DNA from 2 places in the Bowmanella yangjiangensis genome. Region 2 is predicted to be linked to the other one. Evidence: riboswitches for the same ligand, from Rfam matches in the RefSeq annotation. Region 2 holds a riboswitch; the other holds the start of a gene.
What was found. Region 2 has a riboswitch for thiamine pyrophosphate ahead of thiC (phosphomethylpyrimidine synthase ThiC). Riboswitches for the same ligand answer to the same signal wherever they lie in the genome.
Positions count from the first base shown of each region.

Region 1: linked by a shared signal. The riboswitch ahead of KJY73_RS19390 (TonB-dependent receptor) and the one ahead of thiC (phosphomethylpyrimidine synthase ThiC) in region 2 are both predicted to bind thiamine pyrophosphate.

Region 1 is NZ_JAHDJU010000003.1:812,879-828,640, reverse strand. It holds gene KJY73_RS19455 (NAD(P)/FAD-dependent oxidoreductase) at 1-284, opposite strand, end outside; gene KJY73_RS19450 (sigma-54 interaction domain-containing protein) at 481-1,776, shown strand; gene KJY73_RS19445 (ArsR/SmtB family transcription factor) at 1,785-2,093, opposite strand; gene KJY73_RS19440 (YgaP family membrane protein) at 2,144-2,362, opposite strand; gene KJY73_RS19435 (hypothetical protein) at 2,439-3,695, opposite strand; gene KJY73_RS19430 (outer membrane lipoprotein-sorting protein) at 3,698-4,486, opposite strand; gene KJY73_RS19425 (efflux RND transporter permease subunit) at 4,502-7,027, opposite strand; gene KJY73_RS19420 (rhodanese-like domain-containing protein) at 7,297-7,686, opposite strand; gene KJY73_RS19415 (sulfite exporter TauE/SafE family protein) at 7,683-8,429, opposite strand; gene KJY73_RS19410 (MBL fold metallo-hydrolase) at 8,528-9,397, shown strand; gene KJY73_RS19405 (S41 family peptidase) at 9,441-10,445, opposite strand; gene KJY73_RS19400 (phospholipase D family protein) at 10,693-12,183, opposite strand; gene KJY73_RS19395 (DUF502 domain-containing protein) at 12,365-12,952, shown strand; TPP riboswitch at 13,037-13,159, shown strand; gene KJY73_RS19390 (TonB-dependent receptor) at 13,225-15,306, shown strand; gene KJY73_RS19385 (hypothetical protein) at 15,391-15,648, shown strand; gene pnuC (nicotinamide riboside transporter PnuC) at 15,648-15,762, shown strand, end outside.
Region 2 is NZ_JAHDJU010000001.1:757,912-773,673, reverse strand. It holds gene KJY73_RS03530 (M6 family metalloprotease domain-containing protein) at 1-37, shown strand, start outside; gene asnB (asparagine synthase (glutamine-hydrolyzing)) at 84-2,093, opposite strand; gene KJY73_RS03520 (aspartate/ornithine carbamoyltransferase family protein) at 2,165-3,238, opposite strand; gene KJY73_RS21895 (hypothetical protein) at 3,232-3,354, opposite strand; gene KJY73_RS03515 (sodium:solute symporter family transporter) at 3,341-4,771, opposite strand; gene KJY73_RS03510 (hypothetical protein) at 4,764-5,192, opposite strand; gene KJY73_RS03505 (Zn-dependent hydrolase) at 5,296-6,552, shown strand; gene KJY73_RS03500 (hypothetical protein) at 6,966-7,271, shown strand; gene KJY73_RS03495 (YbhB/YbcL family Raf kinase inhibitor-like protein) at 7,377-7,904, shown strand; TPP riboswitch at 8,604-8,717, shown strand; gene thiC (phosphomethylpyrimidine synthase ThiC) at 8,828-10,765, shown strand; gene thiE (thiamine phosphate synthase) at 10,767-12,245, shown strand; gene KJY73_RS03480 (HesA/MoeB/ThiF family protein) at 12,238-12,993, shown strand; gene thiS (sulfur carrier protein ThiS) at 12,984-13,184, shown strand; gene KJY73_RS03470 (thiazole synthase) at 13,186-13,953, shown strand; gene thiH (2-iminoacetate synthase ThiH) at 13,950-15,065, shown strand; gene KJY73_RS03460 (hypothetical protein) at 15,147-15,320, shown strand; gene KJY73_RS03455 (VOC family protein) at 15,338-15,688, shown strand; gene KJY73_RS03450 (hypothetical protein) at 15,669-15,762, shown strand, end outside.

The sequences.
Region 1 (15,762 bases), on a different contig from region 2:
AGTTCGCCGTCGCGGCCTATCAGTTGCTGCTGCTCAGGATCAATTCTCTCTATACTGGCACAGACAAAATCAATGTGTTTTTTATTCAGATATTTTTCTATGGGGAAAGTGATGGCATTGGGCTCTCGCCACCCCACCGCCACCCAGGGATTGGAAGGGACAAAACGAAACACCGGATATTCATTTACTACCACGACCTGATGTTCGGCTCCCAGAGCCTGTTTAATCTCATAGGCCGCGGGCATGCCTCCGGTTCCTGCACCTAGTACTACTACTTTTGCCATTTTCTGCCTCTTTTTGCTGTGCATTAACTTGTGTAAATAAATTGTTAGCAAAAGGTTTGCCAGGTGTGTTTATTTCTTGCGCAGCCCTAAAAATAAGGGCTTCACACAACTGTGCAATTGGCAGCAGAAGATTCACTAGGCTCTTTTTGTCAAATGTGGCAGTATTTTCTCAGTCTTTCTGACAAAAGTGGCAATTATGAACTTGTCTGTTATCCAATCCATGATTGATGCGCTGGAGAAGCCTGCAATTTTTATTCGCCCGGATTATTCCATCCAGGCGGTAAATCGTGCCTATCTGGATACCTACAAACAACCGGTGAAGCTCGGACGCAGTCGCTGCCATGAAATATCTCATCACGCCGCAGAACCTTGTGATCGGCACGGCGAAGAGTGCCCGCTGCTTTATTGCCAGCAGCATGGCCGCAGCACCAGCGTGGTACATGTTCACCACACTCAGACAGGCCTACAGCACTGCGACATTCTTATGCGCCCGGTTCGTGATGAAGATGGCATGACCCTTGGATATCTGGAAATTTTAAACAAGGTAACGTTCGCAGCAGCAGGGACAGATGTGAATAAGATGGTTGGTGTGTCAGCCCCTTTTAATCGAATGCTGAATCTGCTCAATAGGGCGGCGTCGGCTGATATTAGTGTGTTGTTACAGGGGGAAACTGGCACCGGCAAAGAGCTGGCGGCCAGGGCGGTACACGATGCTAGTCTTCGACACGACAAACCCTTTGTGATAATTGAATGCACCGGACTGAGTGAAGCGCTGTTTGAAAGCGAACTTTTTGGTCATGAGAAGGGAGCCTTTACTGGTGCCTCTCAGGCTAAAAAAGGTTTAGTCGAGCTAGCTAATGGCGGCACATTATTTTTTGACGAGATTGGTGACGTACCCTTAAATATGCAGGTGAAGTTGCTGCGTCTTCTTGAGACCCGCAGTTTCAGAGCGGTGGGTGGATTGCACCCGAAGCGCAGTGACTTTCGCCTGGTCTGCGCCTCACATAAAGATTTACTGGCTATGGTGGAGGCTGGAGAGTTCCGGCAGGATCTTTACTACCGAATAGCCGGTTTCCCTATTCAGCTTCCGGCACTGCGTGAGCGACCTGTCGACATTCCCTTGCTGGTGGAACAATTTTTATTGGCATCAACTGAAGGTAAACACTTTTCTAATGCTGCTATGCAGAAGCTATGCACCTACAGCTATCCAGGTAATATACGCGAGCTTAAAAGCATTGTTGAGCAGGCCAGTCTGATTGCCAATGATAGTCAAATTCAAATTGAAGACCTACCGCAAGTGCTACAGAATCATAGTCAGGAGCAAGGGGCGTCGGGTCATGAGATCCGCAGTTTAGAAGCGCTCGAAGGTGATTACCTGGCACAACTTTGCCAGACGTTCCCCGGAAGCTTTGAGGCGCTGGCTGATGCTCTGGGGGTCAGTGACAGGACCCTATATCGAAAGCTGCACAAGTTCGGTTTACGCTTTCGCTAATGCGCAGATCAGGCTGGTAATTCCGGGCAGAACTTATCTTTGAGCAGTTGCATAAAACGTAAGGTATCGGGATCCTTAATACTGTAAAAGATGGTTTGCGCTTCTTTTCGGCATTGCACCAAACCTTGCTCCCGCAGGACCGCCAGGTGCTGGGAAAAAGCTGAGGCACTGAGGCTGAAAGTTTTATGTAATTCGCCAACGTTTAACTCACCGGTGGCGAGCCGACATAAGATCTGCAACCGATGCTCATTGCCCAGAGAGCGAAGGAAAGCTGCTGCCTTACTTGCTTCATCTTGATGCATTTCAATGTTGGTCATGGATACCCCTTTAAAACAAAATGCGGCACTTGCAGGTGCCGCACAATAGATTATTTACCAGCCCTGGCCAGTTCTGCTTCGGTTTTAAAACCGAATACTTTACGCAGTACTATGGTTGCCGGACAAAAACCGGTAAAAGACTGCTGAAATAAGTTGGCACCGATAAACACGGTAAACCAGACAAAGTTGGGATGTACCCAGACCGTCAGGGCCACGGATAATAACACCATAAAGCCAGCAAAGGCAGTCAGGGCTCGCTCAGCACTCATATTACGTCTCCTCATATTGAGCTAGCAGTGGTTGTCTATCAGTTGCCGATGCACTGCTACATGGCAACTGCTTTACTCAGAAACCGTACCTGACTCGCAGCCAGGCATTATTGTTGTCTTTAAACTGGCCAAAGAAGGTATGTTGCGTGTCGGCGAAAAACAGATTCAATCCCGCCGCCCAGGACCAGTTGTCATCCAGTCTATGATTCAAGCTGGGGCGCAGATAACCGTCCTGATCCGTCGGGGAATAAAAGCTGAACAGAGACAGGGTTAGGTCATCCGCAGCATTACGCCAGGTCAGCCGATTGGTCAGAACCAGGCGGTTCTGCTCTTTTTCCCATTGTGGAAAAGGTGAATGAGCGAGTAAGGCGCTATGGTCCAAAGTGTGTTCCAGATAAAACTGAAAGCCGCCGGTTAAGCGAGTGACCAACTCCTGCTCATAGCCTAGTAACACGCGCCACTGGCTGTTTGGCACTGTGGGGTTGCTGCCATCCTGGTCCTGGCGGCTGTCGTGGTAGGCCAATTCCGCGTTGAATAGACCCGCCCCCAGAGTTTGGCGAATGGATGCGCCTACTACCCGCAGGCGACTGAAAGTAGGGATGCCTTCAGGGCTCAGGCTTTCTGGACTTTTGCTATAGCCATCATAGGCATAGAAAGCCATCTCGCGACCATCTAAATTTTTAAACAGCCGTAAGGCCCATTCGTCAGAGCTGGGTGTGAGGGCATCAAAGCCAGGGGCGATGATGCCGCCTGCCCAAGGGTTAAAGAACGAAAAGTAGTCGCCGTTGATATAGTTGTCCGGGTCAAACTTTGGGGTCCACACCAAGTCAACATTAGCCAGATCAAAATAGCCCGATACCTTTACCGCGTCCGACGGGGCTTTGAGGTATTCATCATGGCGTCCGGCAAAGAAAGACTGCCAGTCTTTAGGAAATAGATCGTTTAGAAACAGATAGTCACCGGTTCCCCAGGTAAGAATCTGCCGTCCCGCTTTGACATCCAGATGCTGGCCTAAGCTAAAGCCTGCCGATAACTCGCGAAACTGACCACGCCATTGTTGTTGCACACCGTCATACCAGCCGTCTGCCTTAGCCGTTACAGAAACTTGCTGCCATTGGCTGCTTTTTTCCAGTCTGAGCCGGGCATCGGCCAGGCTCACCCGCGGATTCCATTGGCTGGAAGTCAGCCTGCTGCCAAGCGCCAATTCGGCAAAGCCTTGTACCGGCAGGGTGGTGCTTTCCTCCTGCCAGTCCACATCCCAGTCGTCTTCTGGCGGCTCTTGTGCCGCCACGCTGAGACTGACCATCAGGGTAAGTAGCGATATACGCGTCATAATTAGTCCTTCAGATTCAACCAATCCCTGGGGGGATTGCGCAGACTGCGCTCAGAGAAGATGTCCTCTGGCAGACCAAGATCATACTTGATGAAGCGAAATTGCATTTCGGTCTGACCGCCACTGAGCAAATCCTGCACTCTGGAATGGGTTACGGTAGGGTGCCCATCGATGTTTTCAACTTTCAAAGTTTCAACTTTGCGGTATTCACGATCCTGGTTGTCAAAAAAACGGATTTCCACCGGCAGCATGCTGGTCTTGTCTATTTTTACCTGGTAGCGGCTGAACTCCACTGAGGCCGGATCTTTGGGTTTACCTTCCAACAGATAGTGATCAGTGTTTTGTTCCAGCAGGGTGAAGTCGTCCAGTTCGGTGTTGCGGCCTGAAACATCTTCATAAAAGAAATGTGAACCGACAAAGGAAGTGCGTTTGTCACCGGCCGATATCCGCTTAACCAGATCCAGACCCGGCAGGTACAACCAACGGTCATCGTCACTGTCGGTGTGCTTGACTACTCTGAATACTGTATCGCGAACATCGGCAGGCTGGGAAAAGAACACCATCATGTCTTGCGAACCGCCATCGGCCTGGTCGCGGCGTAAAATGGTGAACTGGCGCATCTGTTTGCGTCCCTGATTGTCGGTGATGATCATGCGCGCCGCGCTACGGCCGTCATCACCAGCATAGTAAGCGGCCAGCTCGGCTTGTTTGACAATATCGCGAGCTTCCTGGGCGTGCAGGGGGCTGGTCAGTGATAGACCAGTCAGAAGTAAAAATACCGCGTTTTTCATGATCATTTCTCCTTATCAGGATTTAAACAGCCAGGGGCGTACCAGGCTGATCAGTGAGGGCAGCATAATCAAAGTGACCAGTGCCGAGATGGCCATAATGCTGGCCAGAAAGACACCCACTGTGATGTAAGGTACCAGCGGTGCAAACAGCAGCGGCGTGAATCCCATGGCAATAACAATAGCATTGCGACTGATGGCACGGGCGGGTTCCTCAAACATCAGTGACAGGGTGGTTGGCCAATCTTTATGTTCTGCCCAGGTGGCACGGAAGCGTTCGATAAAGTGAATGGCAAAGTCCACTGACAAACCCAGGGTTAGTGACGATAGCACGGCAATGGGCATGTCATAGTCTTTACCAATCCAGCCGATCAAGCCGTAGATCAGGCTGATAGTTAAGGTCAGCGGCAGCATGGCCAGAATGCCAAATGCCAGGGAGCGGAACAGCACCACCATCATCACCAGTACCATCACAAAGGCACCCAGCAGGCTGTCGAGCATGCCGGCGACCATTTCCTGTTGCCATACGACGTTAAGGTAAGCCTTTCCGGCCCAGTCCAGTTTCATATCGGACGGTAGTGGGTGGCTTTGTATATAGTCATTTACCAGCTGCACAACGGCGGTCATATCCTGATTGTCGCCACTGGTCAGTTGCAGCCAAATCAGGCTTTGGCGGTAATCAGGGGTGACGAAGTGCCACAAATCCTGTGGACGGTGTGAAGACTGATACTGCAAGAGTGTTTGTGCCACACCGTTGGCAGAGGAGGGCAGAACAAAGTCTGTCTCGGTGCCAGAGCGTAATTCACGGTTCACCGTTTTAACCACATCCGACAGGCTGTTGGATTTACCCACCAAGCCGCTGGCCTGCAGGTGCAACTGTAACTGGCTCATATAATCCAAAACAGAGGGGGATAAAAAGCGCTTGGACTGGCTGGACAGGTTCTCTAACTGCGATTGCAATGCAAATAGCAGGTCAGTTTCTGTAGCGTCGCTTAGTTCAAAAGATTTGTCATCCATGGCCATCAGTAGCGCCGGGAGGTTGTTGCTCTGTTCTAGAGCTTCTGCCTGTTTGCGCAGCCAGACCCGCAGGGCGTCAGACATCTGCTTGTCACCTGCGGCAGTGGCAATGGCCTGAATTGCTTCGTGATTGGTGTTGCTGGTGTCGGTCAGGACTAAGAAAGCATCGTAGGTACCGGCAAAATGTTCATTCAGTACCCGGTCGGCAACGCGCAGCTCATGCTCAGACTTAAACCAGCGAACCGGGTTGTCGTTGATATTGATTAGACTGATACCGTAAACAGATATTGCAAACAGCCCAGCAAAGCCCAGTAGCCAAAGCTTAGCGTGGCTGCCCGCCAGTTTGCCTAAAGTACGAAGCGCTGGTGTCAGTTTTGAATCGGCTTCTTTAGGCAACTTAGCAATCAGCTTGGCCAGAGATTTGTCACTTAGCCCTGACAGATAGGCAGGCACGAAAATCACAGTGAGTAAGAACGCCAGCATAATACCGCTGCCGACAAAGGCACCAAAGACCTGTACCGGTGGAATGGGGGTCAGCATCAGTGACAGGAAACCCACTGTTGAGGTGACTGAGGTAAATAACATAGGGGTAAACAGATGCCCCATCACCTGGCGAATGGTGTGACTGGCTGCTTGTCCGGGTTTATGCCGGTCGGCAAACTCAGAGAGTATATGTACTGAGTCCACTACGGCGATGGGCATCAGGAAAATGGCAATCATCGAGGACATGATATGTACAGTGAAACCCATGCCAATCAAGGCACCCATGGTGATCAGTACGGTGGCCATGGCCACTATCATGGCGGGCAGAATAAAGGGCACATTGCGGAAGAATACCCACAGCAGAATAAAGATGGTTAGCCCGGCTAAAGGCGCTGAAATGCCCATCTGCACAAACATTTCGTAGCCAAATCTGTCTTCTGCCACAGGCAGACCCGTGATGTGCCATTCATCCTGGCTGCCCAAGGTAGCAATATGGGCTTTCAGATCCCGGGCTATGGCGTAGCTTTGGTTTTTATCAACGATAGGCACGTACAACGCCGCCGCCTTACCGTCACCAGATACTAAGGTGTTACGCAGCAGTGGTAATCTCTCGGCTTGCTCGCGAATACGCTGTGCACCTGCTATATCGCTTGGGGCGGACTTCATCATCCACTCAAAGCGTATGGTACCTGGCTCTGCCTGGGTAATATTGTCCACATTAGCCAAAGACATCAGATCGGCCTGAACCACACCCTCTATGCCTGTTGCATACTCGGTCAGATCCACCAGAGCTGAGAGTGTTTGAGGATTGTAAATGCTCTGCGCATTGACGACCCCGACCACAATAGTGTCGTGCATGGCAAAAGTGGTTTTCGCCTGGTTGTGGAATAACCGCTCGGGATTGCTGGCATTGAGCATATTTTCCGGATCAGTATCAATCTGGATTTTGGGCAGCTGTGCAACAAACAGCAGCGTGAGTAGCAGCAAGCCCCAATATACCCACTTACGATAATGGATGGAGAAGTTCAAAAGTACGTTGACCATCTGGGCCTCAAATAACAGAATTTTCTAATTTAGAATAATGCGAAATATAGCGAACAAAAAAACATCTGTCATTATTTATTTCGCTTTTTGCTAAATTAAGCTTTGCGAGATGCGAGATGCGAGATGCGAGATGCGAGATGCGAGATGCGAGATGCGAGATGCGAGATGCGAGATGCGAGATGCGAGATGCGAGATAGGCGTTGCGCGTCCCTGGAATAGGGACACGCTTAGATTAATGGCTGAATGTATAGAGTAGCTATATTTGCACCCTAGGGCAGTTCGATACGCAAATCGGCTTTTTTCCAGGCTTCAAAGCCACCTTCAACCGAATAAACCTTAGTAAAGCCCATGCGCATCAGCGATTCGGCGGCCAATGCAGAGCGTGCGCCACTGCGGCAATAGAGGTAAATATCCTGTTCGGCCAGCTCTTCCAGCGGTGCTTCCGCACCTTTAGCCTGCGGTAGGTTAGTTAAACTGGTTTCTAAGATCCCTCTTGGCACATTGATGGCACCGGGCACAAAACCCTGGTGGTATTCATCTGGCTCTCGCACATCCAGCACAATGATAGGATGCGCCAACTGTTGTTCCAATGTGCTGATTGGTACTTCCTTGATTCGTTGTTTTGCTTCTGCAACCAACTGTGGGGCGGTTTTAATCATATGACCTCCAATAGACTATGTCCGACGATAAACAAAGCGATAATCAGTAATAACAGGGCAAAACCGCGACGCAGACGCTGTTGCGGCCAGTTTGCCGACCAGTAGCGACCAGTCAAACTACCGGCAATTCCCAGAGCGCTGATGGCCAGTAAGAGCGGCCAATCCAATTGCCAATCCGTTTGCATGGACAGGTTAGCCATCAGGGCAAGCGCTGCATTGCTGAAAATCAGCAGTAAGCTGGTGGCCCGGGCATGGAAAAAATCCAGTCCGGCAAAGCGAATCAGAATGGGCAGTAGCATAAAGCCGCCGCCGGCGCCGGTAAAGCTGGTTAGGGCACCAGCAAGCGTACCGGCAACCAGAGTAATGTAAGGGTTTGACTTAGGTGTCGTGACATCTTTGTGTCGCCACATTGCCCTGGCTGCAATGAGCATAAGCGTAGCGAAGATAATTAATTGCAGCATCGGATGGGCGAATTTGGCCGCTAGGGCACCAAGATACCCACCCAGGGCGCCGCTTATGCCAAGTTGCAACGCGGCGCGCCAGTTTATTTGCTGCTTGGCTGGGCTAAGCAGCAAAGTGGCAAGACTGATCAGCGCCACAATAAATAGTGAACCGGCAATGGCCTGCTTAACGTCCTGACCGGCAAGATAGACAAGCAGAGGTAACGCTAGCACAGAGCCCCCGGAACCTAATATTCCCAGGCTCAGACCAATTCCAGCGGCGGCAAGAAGGGCTAACTGCATCGTTATCTCTCTTTGGAATAAGTTTATAACATTGTGTTGTATGTTATTTCGTATTTTGCTAAAGTTCAAGGCGAAATCTTCATCGGGAGTGATATTTTATGGCACTGCATGTCGAGACCTTTTTTCATCAGGACAGCTCAACCTTAAGCTATGTGATTTACGATCCACATAGCGGCGAGGCGGCTATCATCGATCCTGCCCTGGACTTTGACTATGCGTCCGGACGCAGCCACACCGCCTTTGCCGACAGCCTAATCAGCTACGTTGAAACGCAAGGCTTACAGCTGAAGTGGATTTTGGAAACCCATGCCCATGCGGATCATTTAACCGCCGCCCAGTATCTGAAGAGCAAGTTGGGTGGGGTGATTGCCATAGGTAAGGGCATTGCCAAAGTACAACATACCTTTCAGGGCATCTTTAACCTGCACGACAGTTTGCAAACCGACGGTAGCGATTTTGATCATCTGTTTGATGAAGGTGATAACTTTTGCCTTGGGGATATTCAGGGAAAGGTATTGGCTACCCCCGGTCATACCAATGACAGCCTGAGTTACGTCATTGACGGCAACGCCTTTGTTGGCGACAGCCTGTTTATGCCGGACGCCGGCACCGCGCGTTGTGATTTTCCGGGCGGAAGTGCCGCGCTACTTTATCAATCGGTGCAAAAACTCTATGCACTGGGGGATGATATGCGTATTTATGTTGGACATGACTATCAGCCCGAAGGTCGGGCTCTGGCCTACATGGCCACGGTCGCTGAGCATAAGGCGCACAATGTCCATATCAGTAGCGATACCAGTGAAGCGACCTTTGTTCACAGGCGCCAGTCTCGTGACGCCACGCTGGCCGTGCCTCGCCTGATTGTGCCCAGTATTCAGGTCAATATCCGGGCTGGAAAATGGCCTGAGGCGGAGGACAATGGGCAGGTTTACCTGAAAGTGCCGGTGAATCTACTGGGTCATTCATGAACCTGAATTCTATGTAGAACAAAGCCTCTCCGCTTTTGCACAGTCAGTGCTGCGCAGCCAATGTCAAAGCATGCTGCATAGCTTGGTCTGCATTGATTTTGATATCCGGCTCTATACCTCGACCTTCTATACGCCCAAAGTTGCTGCTGAAGTAATCGGCGATTGGGAGGAAAAGTTGTGAGTCGTCATTTAGGTCAAACAGGGTTTGTGACAGCATCTCGCCCGCGGTGTTTTCTCCAACTAAGGTAACATTGGGTAATGTGGCCAAGGCTGTGGCTGCCAATTCTGCGGCACTGGCGGTTTTTCCGCTTACCAGTAGATATACCGGACCCGCATAATAGGGTGCTTCTGGACTAAATTCGATCTTAGTCAGGGGCTGCGCTTGTACATCCTGCCAGAACGAACGAATTGACCAACCGTGCCATGGGGGCAACGCTTGCCAGTCCGAAGAGATTGGTCGACGGTGATGAGCGTTAAACCACAGACGGCTGGCAAAAGCTCCTGCTGTCAGAGGATGGTTCAGTAAATGAGCAACCAGCGGACGCACTGCAAAGGCCCCACCTTCATTAAGGCGTAAGTCGATGACTAACGCCTTGGCATTGGTCAATTGTTGATAAGCCGAATTTATCTGTTCGATGGTGTCCAGGCCCATCATGGTAGTTACTGTTAATACTGCAATCCGGCCCTGCCAGGTAAGGGTTGCGCCTTGTTCACCGACATTCATTGTATCCAGATAAGCTGCTATTTCTTCCACACTTTGCTGACGTTTAGCCAATCTAACATGGGAAAACGGACCGTCTTGCCAAAGAGTATTAAAGGCCTTGGCAAATTCTGCCGGGTCGGGGGTGCTGGCATCCAGTAACTCGATTTGTTGCTTGATGGATTGATAAGCGCTGTGGTTTAGCTCGGCAGGATGGTAGTGATACTGTTGCAATAATTGATGAATTTTCTGTGCCCTTTGTATATCAGGTTGGGGCAAGTCGGTGTTGGCACTAAGTGTGCCTGTAAATAAGCAGAGAATAAGGCTTAGCTGGAAGCGTGATAGCATGTTGTTCTCCATAAAAGCGCATGAGATGGCTCATCTGCTTATGCATAGCGTAGGCCAAAATAATTTTTATAAAAATCAATAGAATGGTTACATGTGGGGTGGGTATTTTCACCAAAATACGGTGTAATTCGTCATCCTTTGACGCATAGCTAAAGTGTAATCAGCCTTTGTATTGAAGCGCCAATTTGCAAGCACGTGAAACTTGGCGGCAGAAAATCGTTCTGCTGTTTGATGTCCTTTTGCTCATTTACAGAAGGGATTCGATGGGTAATACACCAGCCAGCCAGGCGCCAAAGCGACGAAATATCGAGGCGTCGGGTTCACTGCTAAAGCATTGATTATTGGCATGATCGATCCAAATCAGTTGTTCCTTTTCGGTTAGTTGTACCTGATAAGCCAATGCGGGTAACAGAGGGCCAATGTTGTGTCCGACCAGTGCGGCAAGTGTCGGCTGGTGAATAAAGATGCCCATTTCAGAATTGAGGCGGGCAGAGCGGGGATCGAAATTAAACGAGCCGACAAAGACTTCCTGGTTGTCTATGACAAAGGTTTTAGCGTGTAAGCTGGTACGACTGCTACCAGATAAACGGGCTTTGGGTTTAGCGATAGGATTCACACGGGTTTCCCACAAGGTTACTCCTGCCTTGAGGAGGGCTTTTCGATAATGTGCATACCAGCCATGTACGGCAAATACATCGGTAGAGGCGAGGGAATTGGTGACTATAGTGATATCAATGCCTTGCTGTGCCGCTTTGATCAGAGCCTGGGTTCCGCCTTTTGAGGGAATAAAATAGGGCGATACAATTAGCAAGCTGTTACGGGTTTTGCTGATAACCGCGCCAATCTGATGAAGCATCTGAGAAGCTGGTGAATCCCGGTTAATTTTGCCGGGTTGGTCAAAGAATAATTCTGCCTCACCAAAGTGCCAGGCTGATGTGTCTTGCAACAGCTTTCCCCACTCGGCTTCAAAGGGAGCATCAGGCTGGTCAAGGCTTTGCTGCAACATGCCCTGCCAGCCAAGTAGGGTTTGGGTATGACGAGCGTGGCGACTGGCCAAGGCGGCAATATTGACGCTAAGTGGGGAGTTCCAATACATGTCGAATTGCTGACTGATTTGTTGCACTACAGGGCCGATGGCAGTCAAATCTAAGTCACCAAAAGTAACAGCTGCGCTATTAAGCAAATATTCGTCGCCGATATTTCTTCCCCCAACAATGGAAATAAGGCCATCGACCGTAAGGGATTTGTTGTGCATGCGCCGGTTTTGCTGGTCCAGGTTGAACAAAATGGCCAGGTTACGAAAGGCTCGGTTTCGAATCGGATTGAATAGCCTGACATGAATATTAGGGTGGCTGTCCAGGCTAAGCAGGTTATGGTCACTGCGTTTTTGCCAGTCATCCAGCAACATGCGTACTCGTACCCCTCGCTCGGCGGCTTTTAGCAGTGCCGCTGCAATCATTTTACTGGTCTTGTCATCGCGGAAAATGTAGTACTGCAAGTCGATGCTGACTGTTGCTTTATTTATAATCGCTAACCTCTCGTCCAAGGCGCTCTGGCTGGTGCTTAGCGGTGCTACGCCTGTTAAACTGGGTGACGGATGCCTGAGGTTTTTTATGGCGTCAACTAATGGCCCTTCGCTGGCTGTCATGCTGGTACTTGGTGGTGATGGGGGATGTATGGGCGGAGACTGGCACGCTGCCAGGGGAGTCATACAAATCAACAACATCAGTCTGTTCATCAATTAAAACCGGCTATGCGGGTCACTGTTATCTGGTCTAACAGTTAAATGCTTCAGGGTCAATGTCTGGTCATCAGCGATGGCTATAAGGGCGCTTTGCAGATGGATTTGTTACCCGGCCTGTTGATTTGTCACAGACCAGTGTTACATTGCCTGCCTTTGGCCTTGCATTGGGTTGTTTATGAAGTCGTCTCTGTCTCAGATCTTTGCCCGGGGTATGTTGTTCAGCTTACCGCTAGTGATTACCTTTGGTGCCCTGTATTGGTTCTTTAATTGGTCAGAGTCTTTACTAAGCGTCCCCTTGAGTTACTTGCTGCCACAAGGCTGGTATGTGCCAGGTATGGGGGTGGTGTCGGGCCTGGTGATTATTTTCCTGCTGGGGATCCTGGTTCAGCTTTATCTGGTTAAGCATCTGTTTCACTGGTTTGAGTCGGTGCTTGAACGCATTCCTTTGGTCAAGACCTTGTACGGAAGTGCCAAGGACATTATGAAATTGTTTTCCGGCTCCAGTCAGGATGAACTGCAAAAAGTCGTGTTGGTGACCATGCACGAAGATATTCGCATGATTGGCTTTGTCACCAATGAACAAATCGACTTTGCTGGCGATGACGACATTATTGCCGTGTATGTGCCCTTAAGCTATCAGGTTGGCGGGCATCTATTGTATTTGCCTCGTAGTCGTTGTGAGCCGCTGGATATGCCAGTACAAAAAGCCATGCAACAGGTGCTGACGGCACACATCAGTCAGGCTAAAAGCAAGAAGCCATAACCAAAATGCTATAGGCGCGGGCGCTTTCTTGCCTAGGCAAAGGTCCGCCCGCCCTGTTACAATTCACTCTGGTTCCGCTTAAGAACCAAAGCCAAGGGGTGCCCACCTCCATATCTGGAGAGACGGCTGAGATGCCGCTGAATATCAGCGCAAACCCTTACACCTGATCCGGATAATACCGGCGTAGGAATGGTTACGAGGTTTTCCTCCAGATTTTGTCCCATTGACCTGCCGTTACCCCGGATCTTTTCCAGCTGTGATGAGAAGATCCAATGCAAACTAAATACCGTTATCTTTCTGTTGCCGTGGCGCTAGCATGTCAGCCTGTATGGGCTGACGAAACCAATGCCGAGCTGCAGGCCGTTGAACATATTGTGGTGACCTCGGATTTTGCCGTGCGCAATCTGCAAAATGTACCGGCCAGTATTTCGGTGGTGGGCCAGAATGAAATTATTGCTCGTCAGGCACAGCACTTAGAGCAAATCCTGAATGTCGCCCCTAATGTCAACTTTGCCAGTGGCGCGTCCCGTGGCCGCTTTGTGCAGATCCGCGGTATCGGCGAGCGCAGCCAGTTTGCCGAGCCGATTAATCCATCGGTGGGCTTTGTCATTGATGATATGGATTTTTCCGGCATTGCCGCAGTAGGCACACTGTTTGACGTTCAGCAGGTTGAAGTGCTCAAAGGCCCTCAAGCCACTGAGTTCGGTGCCGCAGCCCTGGCCGGCGTGGTGAAAATTCAAACCGTGGAAGCAGGTAATGACAGTCCCAGCCGCGTCAGTCTGAGCCTGGCGGAGAACAACAGCTGGTCGGCCGGATTTGCCCATGGCGGTGAACTGAGCGACAAGCTGTTGTACCGTGTGGCCGCCCAGCAATACCAAAGTGATGGTTTTATTGAAAACCAATACCTGGGGCGGGACGATACCGGTAATCGCGATGAGCTAACCAGCAGACTTAAGCTCAAATATCTGGCCAGTGACAACCTGACTCTGGCCCTTAATTATCAGTATTTTGATATCGACAACGGCTACGACGCCTTTACCCAGACTAACGACGGTAAAACCCGCTCAGACCAGCCAGGTTATGACCGCCAGCAAACCCATGCACTGAGCCTCAAAGCGGACTGGCGTCATGACTGGGCAACCTTAAGTGCCATTGGTAGTTGGTCTGACTCCGAGATGCAATACGGCTACGACGATGACTGGTTGTATGACGGCTATCCTGGTGGCTACACCGCGTTTGATGCTTACGCACGTGAGCGCGATACACACAGCTTGGAACTGCGTCTGGCATCTTCTGCGACATCCAAGTGGTTCAATGACAGCACCGAATGGGTGGTGGGTGCCTACAGTAAGAAAGTGGACGAAGTACTAACCCGTGAATATGACTATCTGGATGGCATCTTCCGCAGCGATTATCAGCCGGATAATCAGGCAGTGTATGGTCAAACCATCAGCCAACTGAATGATAAAATCCGCCTGACGGTAGGGCTGAGATACGACCATTTTGACATCGACTATCTCGACTCGGACGGTTTTGTCGCCAATGTCAGCGACGACATGCTGGGCGGTAAGTTGGTACTTGACCATCAGGTTAACGAGCAGACCATGGTGTACGGTGGCATCAGCCGCGGCTACAAAGCCGGTGGATTTAATATTGACGATCAGGTGAGCAATTCTCGTCGTAACTATGCACCTGAGTACAACTGGAACTACGAGCTGGGGGTGAAAGGCGCCAATGCCGAGGGCGATCTGACTTTGCGTGTAGCGGGCTTCTATATGCAGCGTAAAGATACCCAGGTCAGTGACTATGAGTTAGTGGCCTCCAGTGGCCAGGCCGCTGACTTTATCGACATTATCGCTAATGCGGATATTGGTACTAACTATGGCCTGGAAGTAGAAAGTCGCTGGCAGGTGAATAACAGCCTGGGGCTTTATGCCAACCTGGGGTGGCTGCGTGCCAGCTTCAAGGAATATACCAATGCCAAAGGGGAGTTTGTTGATAAGCGAGATCAGGCACAATCCCCACGTTACACCTTTAATGTCGGTATGGACTGGCAACTGGCGGATGATTGGCACTGGCATGTGGAAGCCGACGGCAAGGACGGCTTCTACTTCTCGGACGGACATAATCAACAAGCCCATTCCGAAGTGCTGGTGCATAGCCGTTTGAGTTGGCAGCAGGGGGATTGGAGTTTGTCCTTGTGGGGGCAGAACCTGTTTGACCGTGAATATCATGTGCGTGGTTTCTACTTTAACAATGAACCCGAAGATGGCTATGACCAGAATAAATCCAAGCTTTATACCCAGTTGGGCGATGGCCGCATGCTGGGCATAAGCCTCGATTACTTGTTTTAATCTAACGTGCCCGGCAGGGAAGCCGGGATGTTGCCAAGCTGGCGTTCAGGAGGTCTAAACCCCTCCTTTTATTGGAGTGATTCTATGAAACTGGTTGCTGAAATTTCCCTGTATCCTCTGGCCGATAAATACATTGCGCCAATTCAGACCTTTATTGACCGTATTAACCAATACCCTGAGCTGGAAATTGATACCAGTGCCACCAGCACCCGTATTTGTGGTGACTACCTGCCGACCATGGAGATCCTGGCTAAAGAAATGCAGCGCAGCCATCAGGAAATCGGTCAGGCTATTTTTGTGTGTAAGTTTCTAAACGGCGATGCCATGGGCAGCGGCCGTTAATGGACTTGTTGCAAACTCTGTCAGAGCAATGGGCGGCTCAGTCTTACTGGGAGTTGCTGGCAGTGGTGCTGGCCATTGGTTATGTGTGGCTGGCGGCCCGGCAAAATATCTGGT
Region 2 (15,762 bases):
CAGTGCCTCAGGCTATTCCAATGAGGTAAAAATCTAACAGCAACTCACTCAGGCCCGTATCGGGCCTGAGTTTTACTTCCCTATCAGACAACCCAGCCGAGCTGCTGGGCACGGTCATAGGCTAGCTGACTGATATCCTGCTGAATAAAATGATGGTGTAGCAGCATCACCCCCAGCACATGATTTAGCACCGCATCAATTTGCACTTTGTCGGCGGCATCGGTGGCCGGACTCTCCTGACGGGACATCAATTCCTGTACAAAATCGGCGTCAATCAGTCCTGCTTCTTGCAACTGGGCAGGCGAGGCGTAGCGGACAAACAAGCCTTTGAGCTTTTGCCATTTTTTGTCATCGGTATGGGCCGGCGGCGCCATAAAGGCAAATTTCTGACGTTCATATAGTACGCTCGGCAACAGGCCCTTCATGGCCTCGCGCAACACATACTTTTCCTTGCTGCCGCGGATCCTCAGTTCAGGTGGAATAGTGGCGGCATACTCAGCCAGATGATGATCTAAAAAGGCCGGTCGGGCTTCCATGGAGTTAGCCATATCCACTCTGTCGCCGCCCCAGGTCAGGATCTGCCCTTCCAGCATGGTTTTAATCCATACATATTGGGCTTTATCCAGCGGATGCCGACCTTGCAAATAGGCGTCATCCAGGCGCTCGGCGATAGCCGCACCGGGCTCATAGCCACTTAATTCATCACGGATGGCCGGATGCAGCAGCTGTCTGGCCAAATCCGAACACCCCAACCAGGGCTGCAGGCAACTTGGGGTAAAACCTACCTTGGCATTAATGCTGTCTGACACATACTCATCTTTAGGCAGCATAGCGCCCTGAAACAGTTTGTTGGACTCCATCAGCGTGCGCTGCCATTCTTCGGCCTGCTCCTTGTCCAGCCCTTCCATACCATGCAGGAACATGTCCTTGCGAAAGGCCGGATAGCCAGCAAACAATTCATCCGAACCTTCACCGGTCAGCACCACTTTGTAGTCCACATGCCGCACATGCTGGCTCATCATCAGCTTGGCGACCGCCAGGGTGTTGTAGATGGTGCGCTCGGTATGCCAGATGGTGCGGGCAAAGTTGTCATACAGTAAATCGGCATTGAGTTTAAGAATATCCTGCTCAGCCTCGGTAGCCCGCGCCATTTCGGTGGCAATGCCGGCCTCATCGTACTCGTCGTTGTCAAAGCTGATAGTAAAGGCGCGGATGGGATTCTGACTCACCGCCGAGGCCAGCCCCAGGATAGAACAAGAGTCAATGCCTCCGGATAAATAACAGCCCACTGGCACATCGGCATTTAAGCGCAGTTGCACCGCTTCCAGTAAGTGACGGCGCACTCCCTGAATATAGCTTTCATCGTCCAGGCGCGGACGGTTTTCCGGTGTGGGAAAATCCATATCCCAGTATTTGCAGGTTTCAATCGCAAACTGGCCGTCACGACGCTGAATTTTCAGCATATGCCCAGGTTCAACCTGGTGAATCCCTTTGAAGGCCGTAGTGCCTGGCACCATGACCTGAATAAGTTGATGAAACAAACCTTGGCTATCAATCTCAGGCTTGACCTCGGGATGGGCCAACACGGTTTTCACTTCCGAGCCAAATACAATCTGGCCGTTCACTTCGGTCCAGTACAATGGCTTGATGCCAAAGCGATCCCGCACCAGATAAAGACATCCCTGCCTTTCATCAAAAAGTGCAAAGGCGAATTCGCCGCGCAGATGCTTGAGGGTTTCTGCCATGCCCAAACGCAGATAGAGATGGGGCACTATTTCCGAATCACTTTTAGTCTCAAAGTGTTCGCCTTCGGCAGTCAGCTCCGCACGCAATCTTTGATAATCGTAAAACTCACCGTTGTGAGCAAAAATCATCTGACCGCCATGTAAAAAGAAGGGTTGGCGGCCACGGTTTTCATTCAAATCTATAATGGACAGCCTGGCATGGCTCATTCCCATGCCGACGCCGGCCGGGTTACAGTAACCATAATTGTCCGGCCCGCGGTGGTGCATAATGGCGGCCATATTGACCAACACCTGCGAGTCCACCTCCTGTTCGGGCCGGGCGGCGAAAATGCCTGCTATTCCACACATATTTACTCCTTATTCAGTTTCGAGCTTCGGGAAGCGAGCCGCGAGCAGATCTCGTAGCTCCTAGCTCGCAGCTAGATCACATCCAACACACGCTCTGCCCGCTTCACCAGGCAGGTTAACAGCGCCATACGCAAAAACACCGCGCCCCTGGCCTGCGAGAAATACCAGTTGTGATGTGTGCTATCCAAATCCGTACTGAGCTCTTCGCCCCGAGCCAATGGGTGCAGAATGATGGCGTCTTGTTTAAGCGGCGACGACGCATCCAGATGGTACTTTTTGCCATACTGCTTAAAGGAATCCCCTTCCCAGGAAATGGCATTGATATACACCACATCAGCTTTAGGCAGCACCTGTTCGAGATCATCCGAGGTATTAACTGTTAAGCCAAACTGCTCTAGCTGCTCTAGCTGACCGGGGGCGAACATGGCATTACAGCCTTTGTCATTCACCACGGTGACACTGCTAAATACCTCGGGGAAATAGCACAGTAACTTAAGCAGACTGCGCACCGTGCGCATCTTGGCAGGAAAGCCAACCAGACAAAGGTTTAACGGCTTTCCTGGTGTGTCGGTAAGCAAATCCGGCCGCCATTTAAAGATGGTGTATAAATCGGCAAGTGCCTGGGTCGGATGCTCATCGGTACCATTACCCGCATTGATAATGGGAATACGCAAAGACTCCATCATCTCCCGCACAGATGACTCCTGAGAGTCACGCAATACCACACAGTCGCCGTAGTTGTTGAACATCTCGGCCACATCCATTAACGATTCGCCCTTGGCAATGCCGGTAGTGGAGCGATCGGTAATAGACATAATGTCACCGCCCAGACGATGCCAGGCGCTTTCAAATGACAAGCGGGTACGGGTACTGGGCTCATAGAAGGCCGAAATCAGGATCTGGCCGTTCAATGAACTGCTGAATCTGTCTGGATTGGCTTCATATTTGGCGGCCAGGCGAAATAGCTGCAACAAGGTCGGTCGATCAAATTGATCCGATGAATAGATATGCTGATTAGCCAGCTTGGCCAAATGGTCACCATCTTCGATGATGGCCCGCAGCAGCTTCTTCGGATGCGCATCGCCCTGAACATCGGGACGGCGGCGCTCAAACTGAACAACCTGTTCCAGGTTAGGATCTACCATAGATTCTTATCCTTGAGATCGCGCTGATAAAGCAGAAGTAAAATCACTGGTGCCAGAGCACTGCCGACTAAGGCAACCCAGACCAGCACAGCTAAAAGGGTTTCACTCAGGTACATGCTCGGCCTCTTTGAAGACACGCCAATCGAATTGGCCAGGTGCCAAATACAGACCAGCCAGGCAAATCAGCAACGACACCAGCGCCGCGCTGATGGCGGCCACATAAAAGCCGATCACAAAATACAAAACCAAACCACAGACAATCCCCAGGCTCATCGCGGCCGTTGCAAAACGCCCGTTGAGGCCGGGGTGATACAAGCCAAACAAAATCGGCCAGATGGCAGACGCCACAAAAGCACCGGTGAAATTTAACAGCGCGCCCAGAGTGGCCACCTTGGGTAGACATAACAACCAGGTCAGTGCCCCCAGGCCAATTACAATGCGCTTGTTTATCTTCAACAAACGGTCGCTGCTGGCTTTGGGGTTTAACAGGCGTTTGTAGCCATCCTGGGTGAGCAAATCTGACGTAGCGGCCAGCAGACTATCCATACTGGATGCCAGGGCCGAGAACACCACCACAAACACAAACACCGCACCAATGCCTCCCAGCAGTTTGGCCGCCACCAACGGCCCCACCATGTCAGCGCTGGGCGGCAGGATATTTAATGACAAGGCCGCCAAGGCAACGAAGCCCGTGACAATAGGAATGGGTAGCCAAAGCAAACCGCCGGTCAGAAAAGCTTTCTTGCCTATCCCACCTTTAAAGGCGAAGGCTCTGGACCACCAGACGTTGGAATGGAAAATCTCACCGATGCCAAAGAAAATGTTATTAAACAAAAACATAATTGCAGCGGGAAAGGCCAGATTAAGGAGCTCTGGCTGCAAACTGGAGACATTTTGATGAATTTGGCTGATGCCGACCTTGTCGATACAAAACCAGGCGATCACCACCACGCCAACCAGGATAAGAATAGATTGCACAAAGTCGGTCGCAATCACCGCCTTTAATCCACCCAGTAAGGTATAGACCACGCAGATAAGCAAGATGGCCGTCATGCCGGTGTGATAATCCAGATCGCTGAGCGAGGACAGCAGGATACCCCCTGCCATGCCCAGGCTAACCAGCCAGCCCATGGCATAAAATAGCGAGATCAGCATAAACACGGCCCAGGCCTTCGGGCCAAAACGGGTACGAATAAAGTCGCCGCTGGTAAAGCCGTGCGGCATTAAGGATTTGATCCGCGCCGCCATGGGCGCAAACAAGATAAGACCAAGGGCAGCCATGCTGTAGCCAATCATGCCCCAGACGCCAAACTGATATGCCAGTTGTGGTGCCACCAGCGTGGTATTACTGGTGATCCAGGTCGCCATGGCCGTTGCCGTGGCAAAGGCAAAACCCACATTGCGCCCCGCCAGTGCATAGTCATCAATACTGCGGTTGTTGCGTCCCAGATACCAACCAAAAGCAACCCACAATAGGCCGAAGCCTACCAGGATAGCCAAAGCTAAGCCTGAATCTAGCTGGGCATCAAGCATATTGGCCGTCTCGCTCCTTGCGCACAAACCCGATTAAAATCCCAACCAGCATAGAAAATGCCGCCAACCCAAGTACAAACAAGGCCAGCGCCTGATACAAAGAACGGTGCTGCACCCATACCTTAGCTAACTTGATCGGCGGTTCGCTGCCGCTGCTGTCCAACAGCCGCACCAAGTAGTGGCCATTGGCAAACCCCGACATAGTCGCCTGGCGTTGACCACTCACATTAAATTGCTGAAGACTCTGGGTATCCGGTGTGCCATCAACCAGACGTACCACCTCCAGACTGTCATAACTGGCATTGTAGTCACTAAATTCCAGTACAAAGTAACCTTCCCTGGATTCCAGAGACTGCACGGCAAACGCCGGGATGCTTGCCAGCATCAACAATCCCAGGAACAGCGTATGGATCGCCCTCATGACGCCTCCTCTGCTTATTCATTAACGGTCATGCTAACATTTATTAGTACACGAAACAAAATTCACCCCATTGATTAAATACACACCGCCATAAGGACAGTCCATGATTCACGAATTGCAGACCAACCTAAGCAGACTCCAAAACGATTTACTTGAGTTATCTCACATTGGGTACGACTTAGAATCAAAAGGCATATTCAGACTCGGCTTTACACCGGCAGATATGCAGGCCAGGCAATGGTTAATCAAAAAGTTTGAGGACGAAGGATTTTTCGCAAAATTGGACAGTGCCGGCAACGTAATAGGCAGTATGCAACAAGATACTGACAGGCCAGTGATCGCCATGGGCTCACATATCGATTCGGTACCCGCAGGCGGTATGTTCGACGGTACTTTAGGCGTGTTATCAGGATTGGAATGTATGCGTGTGCTGCGCGATAGCGGTCTGGATGTCACCTACCCACTGGAGGTGTATGCCTTTGCCGAGGAAGAAGGACGTTTTGGCGGCATGATGGGGGTGCAGGCCATCACCGGGGAGCTCACTCCCGATTGGTTAGAAACCGCCCATGACGCCAGCCATATTTATCTTAAAGATGAGATGGCAAGCTGTGGTCTAAATGCCATAGAAGCTCTCAATGCCCGGGTTGACCCTAAGCACTTCCGGGCCTTTCTTGAGCTGCATATAGAGCAAGGGCCGGTGCTGGAGCGAATCGGCAAACCTATAGGTGTGGTGGAGGCCATCTCTGGTGTTTATAAGTGGCTGGTCAGACTGATCGGCAAAGCCAACCATGCCGGTACCGCACCTATGGACATGCGTAGCGATGCCTTTATGGGACTGGCCGACTTTGCCCATGAGATCCCCCGCATTATCAATGAGGAAGGCTCGGATAAAAGCCGCCTGACCGTCGGCCGGGTTGAGCTAAAACCCGGCTATGCGCACACCGTTCCCGGGGAAGCCGAATTCACGCTTGTCGGTCGGGATACAGATCCACAAACTATGCGCAATCTGGCAGATGCTTGTCGACGGGTGCTGTCCAGCATCGCCCGTAAACACAATCTGATGTTTGAATTTGAACAGATGAGTTGGCTTGAGCCACAGGCTATGTCCAGTGAAGTCATACAGGGCTTTTGCCAGCAGGCAGAAAAGATGGGAGTTGATTATCAGGTTATGCCAAGCGGCGCTGGCCATGACGCCCAGTATATGGCCAAAGTTACCCCGACCGGCATGATCTTTGTTCCCAGTGTCGGCGGCATCAGTCACGCACCAGACGAATGGACACACTGGCAGGACGTACACACCGGGGCCAACCTGCTTTTACAAACAGCATTAGCCTATGCCTGTGGCCACCAAGATAAATGAACACTCAACTTAGGTATTTTTCAACCTCTTTGAGTTTTTATACGCATAAATATATTACTGGCCATAAAGCCTTTAATTATGCCGCTTACAAAAAAGAGCTAAAAGACATAGAAAAACAAACCAAACCAATCTGGTTTATTTTTTAATACCCAATAAATAAGCGTGGAATTTTTTAGAGCAAAAAATCGTCATTAAAAAATAATTAATTAACATTGATCCGATTATAGGCAGTCGGCTAGGATGCATTCCGCACCCTGCCATCTCTAGTTATGACAAGACAGTGCACTCAATAAAAATAACTATAAAAAATGCCGGCAAGCCAATAAAAACAATGCCTATAGGCATAGCAAAAAATAAAAACAGGCTTGATAACGGTGAACCACCAGGGAATAGTTTTCTACGGACAGGCCGTTGTGTTGAAAGATTTGTTTATTAAATATAACACCAAGTATCAGTACTGGGATTTTGACGAAATCAGGCAATGGCAGGATATCCAGAAAAAAGGCTTGCTGCGCTTTATCCTGTTGGAAGGTTTGATTAAATGGGGCCTGCTGTCGTTCACCATTTTTATTACTATTTTAATCACCACCCAGGACATCTCCCCTGCCGATATTCCGCTTATCGCACTGGTATGGGCAATAGTCGCTTGCCTCTACGGTTACAGTATCTGGCTGGGAACCCAGCTTTCCTACAATAGGCATCGCAACAGCAACAAGTAAGGTTGCTATTTGGTCGTCTGCAATCAACAATAATTCCGCAACAACTTGAGCAAAACAGGTTGTTACCCAAATAGCCGATAGCTTTCCCCTTACAAGGACATAACCATGCGCAAACTTGCTCTGCTCGCTATAACGTTACCACTGACCATGCCCTTAGCCGCACTGGAAATCAGTAGCCCGGATATTCAGGAAGGCCAGAGAATGGCCAAGACCTTCGAATATTCAGGCTTTGGCTGCGACGGAGAGAATCAATCACCGGCCCTGGCATGGAAAGATGCGCCGGCTGGCACCAAAAGTTTTGCCATTACTGTCTACGATCCCGACGCACCAACCGGCAGTGGTTGGTGGCATTGGTTGGCGCTGAATATTCCTGCCGATACAAAGAGTCTGCCACGGGGTGCATCCGGCAAGCTGGATAAGGTGCTGGAAACCCGCACCGATTACGGTCAGCCCGGTTTTGGTGGTGCCTGCCCGCCTGTTGGACATGGTATGCACAGATACCAGTTCACCATCTGGGCCTTACCGGATGAAAAACTCGATTTTCCAGTGGATATTTCCCCGGCCATCGTCGGCTATACCCTGAATAGTAAAGCCCTGGCGAAGGCAACCTTAACTGCCACTTACGTGCGCTGAGCCACGTTGAACGCAGAAAAAAGTAATTACAAAACAACCACTAAGTGCACGAAGTACACGAAGGACCAAAGTCATCCGATTCTGGAGCCACTGTTTACTTCGTGTCCTCTGTGTTCTTTGTGGTGAGAAGTAATCTGAAAACAACCACGAAGCACACGAAGTACACGAAGGGCTGAATTCATCCTATTTTGGAGTCGCTTTTCACTTCGTGTTCTCAGTGTCCTTGGTGCTGAAAGGTGCAACTAAAGCCAGTTTGCCAACCCACTGGTCCATTCCAAGCCGTTATATCTGGACGCCGCAATCTGATAACCACCAGCGTATCCCCCTGTTGCAATTAAGGATTTTCTGGCCATATACTAGAGCGTGTCGACCTTTTGAGTATGATTTTGCAGCAGTTTGTGGGCCCTTTATACAAGGCAGAGCGAACGTGGTGTAGTTATTCTACATGAGTGAGTGACAAGTCCGTATGGAACGGACTTGAACAGCTTTGCTGGCCTTCGGCGAAATACAAGGAGGTATTTCGTAAAACGCCGTAGAAAGGACCCACAAGCGCTGCCCTAAGGGTTCAACCCAGCCCCTCCTGCTCTGTGTTGCCGGGCTTTGACTTAGGCCCCTAAGCCTGCAGCCCGGCGTCGTGACCAGAAGGGACTGGATTTGAACAAAATCTATACTCAAAAGGTCAACACGCTCTAAACAGTTTATATCTTGTCGGAGTGCTCAGTCCGGTTTACCGGGCGAGCTGAGACCGCAAATGCGGGATCCGTTGAACCTGATCAGGCTAATACCTGCGAAGGGAACAAGAGCGTAACGCCCAGGCTTCAGGCCAACTTATCCCCAGTCAATCAGGGGCAGAGATCCAACCGGCGTTATTCTTTGCAACACTCCTGACAAGCATTTCAGCCATTTGAATAAGCGAGAATGCTATGTCAACCAGACGCGAATTACGTAACCAGGCCCAGGAATTTTTAGACCAGTTGCAGGGCCAGCACTACCCCAACTCCAAGCGCATTTACCTGCAAGGCAGCCGTGCCGACCTGCGTGTCGCCATGCGTGAGATTCAATTAGCCGATACTTTAGTGGGCGGTAGCAAAGAGCAGCCAGTGTATGAGCCCAACGAAGCCGTACCCGTATACGATGCCTCCGGCCCTTACGGCGATGTAGATGCCCGCATTGATGTGCGCCAAGGCCTTCAACATGTGAGACAAAACTGGATCCTGGAGCGTGACGACACCGAAACGTTACAGGAGAGCTCATCAAGCTATGCCAAGGCCCGCGCCGCCGATATCAGCCTGGATGACCTGCGCTTTGAGCTCAAACATCAGTCGCGTCGCGCCAAGCCCGGCAAATGTGTTACCCAGCTGCATTACGCCCGCGCCGGTGTGATCACCCCCGAAATGGAATACATCGCCATACGTGAAAACATGGGCCGCGAGCGGGTCAAAAGCGAACTGCTGAATCGCCAGCACAAAGGCGAGCATTTTGGCGCCAACCTGCCTGACAATATCACCCCGGAATTTGTTCGCCGTGAGGTGGCCGAAGGCCGCGCCATTATCCCAGCCAATATCAATCACCCGGAATCTGAGCCGATGATTATCGGCCGTAATTTTCTGGTTAAAGTAAACGCTAATATCGGTAACTCGGCGGTTACTTCCTCCATTGAAGAAGAAGTGGAAAAGCTGGTGTGGTCCACCCGCTGGGGCGCTGATACGGTGATGGACTTATCCACCGGCCGTAATATTCACGAAACCCGCGAATGGATTTTACGTAACAGTCCGGTGCCTATCGGCACTGTGCCTATTTATCAGGCGCTGGAAAAGGTTAACGGCATTGCCGAAAACCTGACCTGGGAGGTATTCCGCGACACTCTGCTGGAACAGGCCGAGCAAGGGGTGGATTACTTTACTATCCACGCCGGTGTGCTGCTTCGCTATGTACCCATGACCGCCAAACGCCTGACCGGTATTGTGTCACGCGGCGGCTCGATTATGGCCAAATGGTGTTTAAGCCACCACCAGGAGAACTTCCTCTACACCCATTTCCGTGAAATTTGTGAGCTGTGCGCGGCTTATGATGTGTCCTTGTCATTAGGCGATGGACTGCGCCCAGGCTCGGTGTATGACGCCAACGACGAAGCCCAGTTTGCCGAGCTGCGCACCTTAGGCGAGCTAACCAAGATCGCCTGGGAATATGATGTGCAGGTGATGATCGAAGGCCCCGGCCATGTACCCATGCAGCTTATCAAAGAGAACATGACCGAACAGCTTGAGCATTGTCACGAAGCGCCGTTTTATACTCTGGGCCCCCTGACCACAGATATCGCGCCGGGCTACGACCATTTCACCTCGGGCATTGGTGCGGCCATGATTGGCTGGTTTGGCTGTGCCATGCTTTGCTACGTCACGCCCAAAGAGCACCTGGGCTTGCCCAATAAGGAAGACGTAAAACAGGGCTTGATCACCTACAAGATTGCGGCCCATGCGGCCGACTTGGCCAAGGGCCACCCTGGCGCGCAAATTCGCGACAACGCCATGTCCAAGGCGCGTTTTGAGTTTCGCTGGGAAGACCAGTTTAACCTGGCGCTGGATCCGGAAACCGCCCGCGCCTACCACGATGAAACCTTGCCGCAGGAGTCAGGTAAAGTCGCGCATTTCTGTTCCATGTGCGGGCCCAAATTCTGCTCCATGAAGATCACTCAGGAAGTGCGTGACTACGCCGCTGCGCAGGAACAAGCCGCGATTAAACTGACCGGCCTTAACGGCGAGCAGGAAAGCGTGCAACTGGGTATGCAGCAAATGTCTGAAGCCTTTAAGCAAAGTGGCAGTGAGCTTTACCACCCGGCCAAATCCAAAGCGAGTGTCTGATATGGCAAAGCCGATAATTTGGTGTATCGGAGGCTCTGACTCAGGCGGTGGCGCCGGAGTACAAGCCGATTTACTCACAGTGCAGGCCCTAGGAGGCCACGGCTGCACCGTGGTGAGCGCCATTACCGCACAAAACTCGGTGGCGGTAACGCAGGTACAGGCCGTACCGATAGAAGTGCTGAGCAATCAGCTAAATGCACTGGCGTCAGACTTATGGCCCGGCGCGGTAAAAATCGGCATGCTCGGCGATGCCAGTCAAATAGCTGCCCTGGCCGAGTTTCTGCACTGGATGAAGCAACAGCCCAAGGCCCCGCTGATTATCTGGGATCCGGTGGCCAGAGCCAGTTGTGGCTCGCAGCTGGCGGCCCTGCAACTAGCCGACTGTGCACCACTGCTAAGGCTGCTTGACCTGATTACCCCCAATGCCAATGAACTGGCCCTGCTGACCGGCATCGAACCAACCGACGCTATCAGCTTGGCCGTGGCGGCCAATGTACTACTGGAACAAGGTGTTGGTGCGGTGCTGGTCAAAGGCGGGCATCTACACTGGGCAGGTGAGGAGTCCCAGGACTGGTATCTTAGCCCAACCAAACAATGGCGTTTTGCCAGCTCGCGTATCGATACGCCCCACGGCCACGGTACCGGCTGCACTTTTGCCAGTGCCATCGCCACCACGCTTTGTCTGGATTACCCCATGGACGATGCCATATGCATTGCCAAAGCCTATATCAACCAGGGTCTGAAAGGCGCCGTGGCCCTTGGCCAGGGACCAGGGCCGGTCGCTCATTTAGGCTGGCCGGTGCGGGCAGAGGATTTCCCGGCTTTTAGTCTGCTAGCTGATCCCCCTTGGCAGCACAGCGGCTTTGCCTCGGTGGATAGCCAAAGCCTTGGTCTGTACCCAGTGGTTGATAGCCTTGAATGGTTAGAAAAACTGCTTGGCTGGGGTGTACGCACCCTGCAGCTTCGTATCAAGCAGGCGCTTACACCTGAGCTTGAAGAACAAATCGCCAAAGCAGTAGCCCTTGGCAGGCAAGCCAATGCCCGACTGTTTATCAATGATCACTGGCAACTGGCTATCAAGCTTGGTGCCTATGGTGTGCATTTGGGTCAGGAAGACTTACAGCAGGCAGACCTTGCAGCCATTTACCAGGCGGGTTTGCGCCTGGGGATTTCCACCCATGGCTATGCAGAAATTCAGCGCGCACGAGCGCTGAAACCTTCCTATATCGCCCTTGGCCACATTTTCCCCACCCGCACCAAAGACATGCCGTCCAAGCCACAAGGCGTGGCGCGGCTAGCCCATTATGTGCGTTTGCTCAAAGGCATGCCCACCGTCGCCATCGGTGGCATTAGCCTGGAACGGGTTGAGGCAGTCGCAGCCACGGGTGTAGGTAGCATTGCGATGGTGACGGCCATTACCGAGGCCAGCAACCCCGAACAGGTAGTCAAAGATTTACTGGCAAGGTGGCAAAATGCTTAACGATCAGGATTTTATGCGCTACAGCCGGCATTTGATGTTGGAAGATATTGAAGAGGCCGGTCAGCAAAGGCTTAAGCAAGCCAAAGTGCTGATCATCGGCCTGGGCGGGCTTGGCAGCGTTGCCGCCCATTATCTGGCCGGCGCCGGGGTGGGAAAACTGCTGCTGGCAGATGGCGATAAAGTGGATGTTACCAACCTGCATCGCCAACCCCTATTCGACAGTTTTAGTATTGGCTACAACAAGGCAGAGCAAGCCAAGCGCCGTCTGGCGTGCGTCAATCCACATATCGATATTGAAGCTTTTGAACAAAACCTGGATGCAAGCAACCTGCTAGAGCAGATAAGCGACTGCCAACTGGTATTGGATTGCACCGACAATATGGCCAGCCGCCAGGCTATCAACGCGGCCTGTTATCAGGCCGGCGTGCCGCTGTTGGTAGGTGCGGCCATTCGTTTTGAAGGCCAGTTTCTGGCCCTTAATCCTGCGCAGTCACACGGCTGCTATCGCTGCCTTTACCATCCACAGCAAAGCCCACCGATGAACTGTACCAATAGCGGCGTTGTTGGCCCGGTGGTGGGCATTGTCGGCCTGATGCAGGCCCTGGAAGCGATCAAATACCTAACAGGCGCAGGAAACGTGCCCTTTGGCCAGTTAAAACTCTTTGATGCCAAAGTGCACCAATGGCAAAGCCTGGGGCTGAACAAAGACCCTGATTGTCCTGTATGTGGAGATAAGCCATGCAACTGATTATCAACGATACGCCGCAGCAATTTGCTCAAGGGCTGACGGTCAGCCAGTTATTAGAGGCTCTTAAACAGCCTGCGCTTGGCGTGGCGGTGGCGGTCAATGCCCAGGTGGTCAGCAAAAGTCAGTGGTCACAAACCCGGCTACAGGATGCTGATCGCATAACCTTATTTAAAGTGGTGGCCGGAGGTTGATATGCTCACTATTGCCAATACTCAATTTTCTTCCCGTTTGATTACCGGTACCGGCAAGTTTGCCAGCGGGCAAAGCATGCAGGCAGCGCTGTCTGCCAGTGGCACCGAACTGGTCACACTGGCCCTGAAACGGCTGGATCTGGTGCAAAACAAAGACGATATTCTGGCCCCACTGCAAGAGCTGGGGGTGCGTTTATTACCTAATACCTCAGGGGCCAAAACCGCCGAAGAGGCTGTTTTTGCCGCTCGCCTCGCCCGCGAAGCCATAGGGACTAGCTGGCTTAAGCTGGAGATCCATCCGGATCAGCGCTACCTGCTACCGGATCCAATCGAAACCCTTAAAGCAGCAGAACAGCTGGTCAAAGAGGGGTTTATCGTGCTGCCCTATTGCGGCGCTGACCCAGTGTTATGTATGCGTTTGCAGGAAGTTGGCTGCGCTGCGGTTATGCCCCTGGGGGCACCGATTGGCTCCAACCGCGGCCTGCTAAGCAAAGACTTTCTCGACATTATTGTCGAGCAAAGCCAGGTGCCGGTGATTGTCGATGCTGGCATCGGCGCGCCCAGTCATGCTGCCCAGGCCATGGAAATGGGCGTGGATGCGGTACTGGTTAATACCGCCATTGCCGTTTCCCCTAACCCTGTAGCCATGGGGCGGGCTTTCAAACAAGCAGTGACAGCCGGGCGCACCGCCTTTGAGGCAGGCCTTGGCAGTGTGCAAAAAAATGCCGTGGCATCCAGCCCCCTGACCGGTTTTCTGGAGCACTTATGAGCTTTGCCGCCTTGCTTGAAAACTGGGACTTTGACGACGTTACCCTGCAAATTAATGCCTGCACTGAAGCGGATGTGCGCCGTGCCCTGAGCAAATCCAAGCGGGATCTACAGGACTTTATGGCCTTGATTTCACCGGCCGGCGACGCCTTTTTGGAAGAGATGGCACAGCAGTCTTACCGTCTGACCCGTCAGCGCTTTGGCAATACCCTGCAATTTTACATTCCCTTGTACCTGTCGAATCTGTGTGCCAATGACTGCACGTACTGTGGGTTTTCCATGAGTAATAAGCTCAAACGTAAAACCCTCAGCCTGGACGAAATAGAAGCCGAGTGTCTGGCCATCAAAGCCATGGGCTTTGATTCTTTGCTGTTGGTCACCGGCGAGCATGAAACTAAGGTGGGCATGGACTATTTTCGCCAGGCCCTGCCGGTTATCAAGCGCCACTTCAGCTACCTGACCATGGAAGTGCAGCCGCTGGCCGAAGCCGAATACCGTGAACTGTGCCAACTGGGCCTGGATGCCGTGCTGGTTTATCAGGAAACCTACCAGCGGCGCACTTATGCCAAGCATCATCTGAAAGGCAAAAAAATGGACTTTGACTGGCGCCTGGATACCCCTGAGCGCCTTGGCCGGGCCGGGGTAGATAAGATGGGATTGGGGGTTCTGATTGGTCTGGATGACTGGCGCACCGACAGTTTTTTCGCTGCCCTGCATTTAAAATATCTGCAAAAGACCTACTGGCGCAGCCGCTATTCGCTGTCCTTTCCCCGCCTGCGGCCCTGCTCCGGGGGCTTGCTGGATAAGACCCAGATGAGCGACCGCCAGTTGGTGCAGTTAATTTGCGCCTACCGTTTACTGGACAGTGAAGTGGAAATTAGCCTTTCCACCCGCGAGTCGGCGCAATTCAGAGACAAACTACTGCCCCTGGGTGTCACCAGCTTAAGCGCCGGATCCAGCACTCAACCTGGTGGCTATGCCAATGCAGACAAGGCCTTGGAGCAATTCGAGATTGACGATGCCAGAGCCCCACAAGTGGTCGCGGAAGCAGTAAAAAAGGCGGGTATGCAGCCAGTTTGGAAGGACTGGGAAAAGAGTTACTCGCAGGCCTGATAAGGTTATGCCTGACCGATGATTTATGCTAAACCTTCTGATAATTTCGCAAGAGCAGCACAAGCCATTCAAGGAAAAGTCATGACCAAAGAACAAATGATCATTGCCTTACAAGATGTCGAACAGAAATTTAAACGCAATCACGAGGTTATTGAAGAGGTATGGGACGCAGGGTCGCCCTTTATGTCCATAGCCCGTCAACAAGCAGCCAGAGTAATGGAAGAGGAAATTGCCGCTATTCTGCGCGCCGAATAACCCACTAGGAGCCAAGCATGAAGGAACATCATAAAATCAATTATCTGGAGTTACCGGCCAAAGATCTTGAGGCCACCCGCGCCTTTTTCCAAAGCGTGTTTGGCTGGCAGTTTGTTGACTACGGGCCAGACTATAGCTGCTTTACCAACGGCGGCATGGACGGCGGTTTTTACCGCGCTGATGCGTCTGCGTCCGTGGCCAGCGGCAGCCTTTTGATGGTGTTGTACAGCCAGGATCTTGTCGCCACCCAAGATGCCGTAACGCAGGCTGGCGGCAAGATTATCAAACCCATTTTCGCCTTCCCCGGCGGTCGGCGTTTCCACTTTACCGATCCCAGCGAGAATGAATATGCGGTCTGGTCTGAGTAAGGTCGCAGTGCCGCTGTTTCTGGCCTTAGGGGTCATGGCTAGCGGTGCACAGGCCGACTGCTTAAAGGACGCCG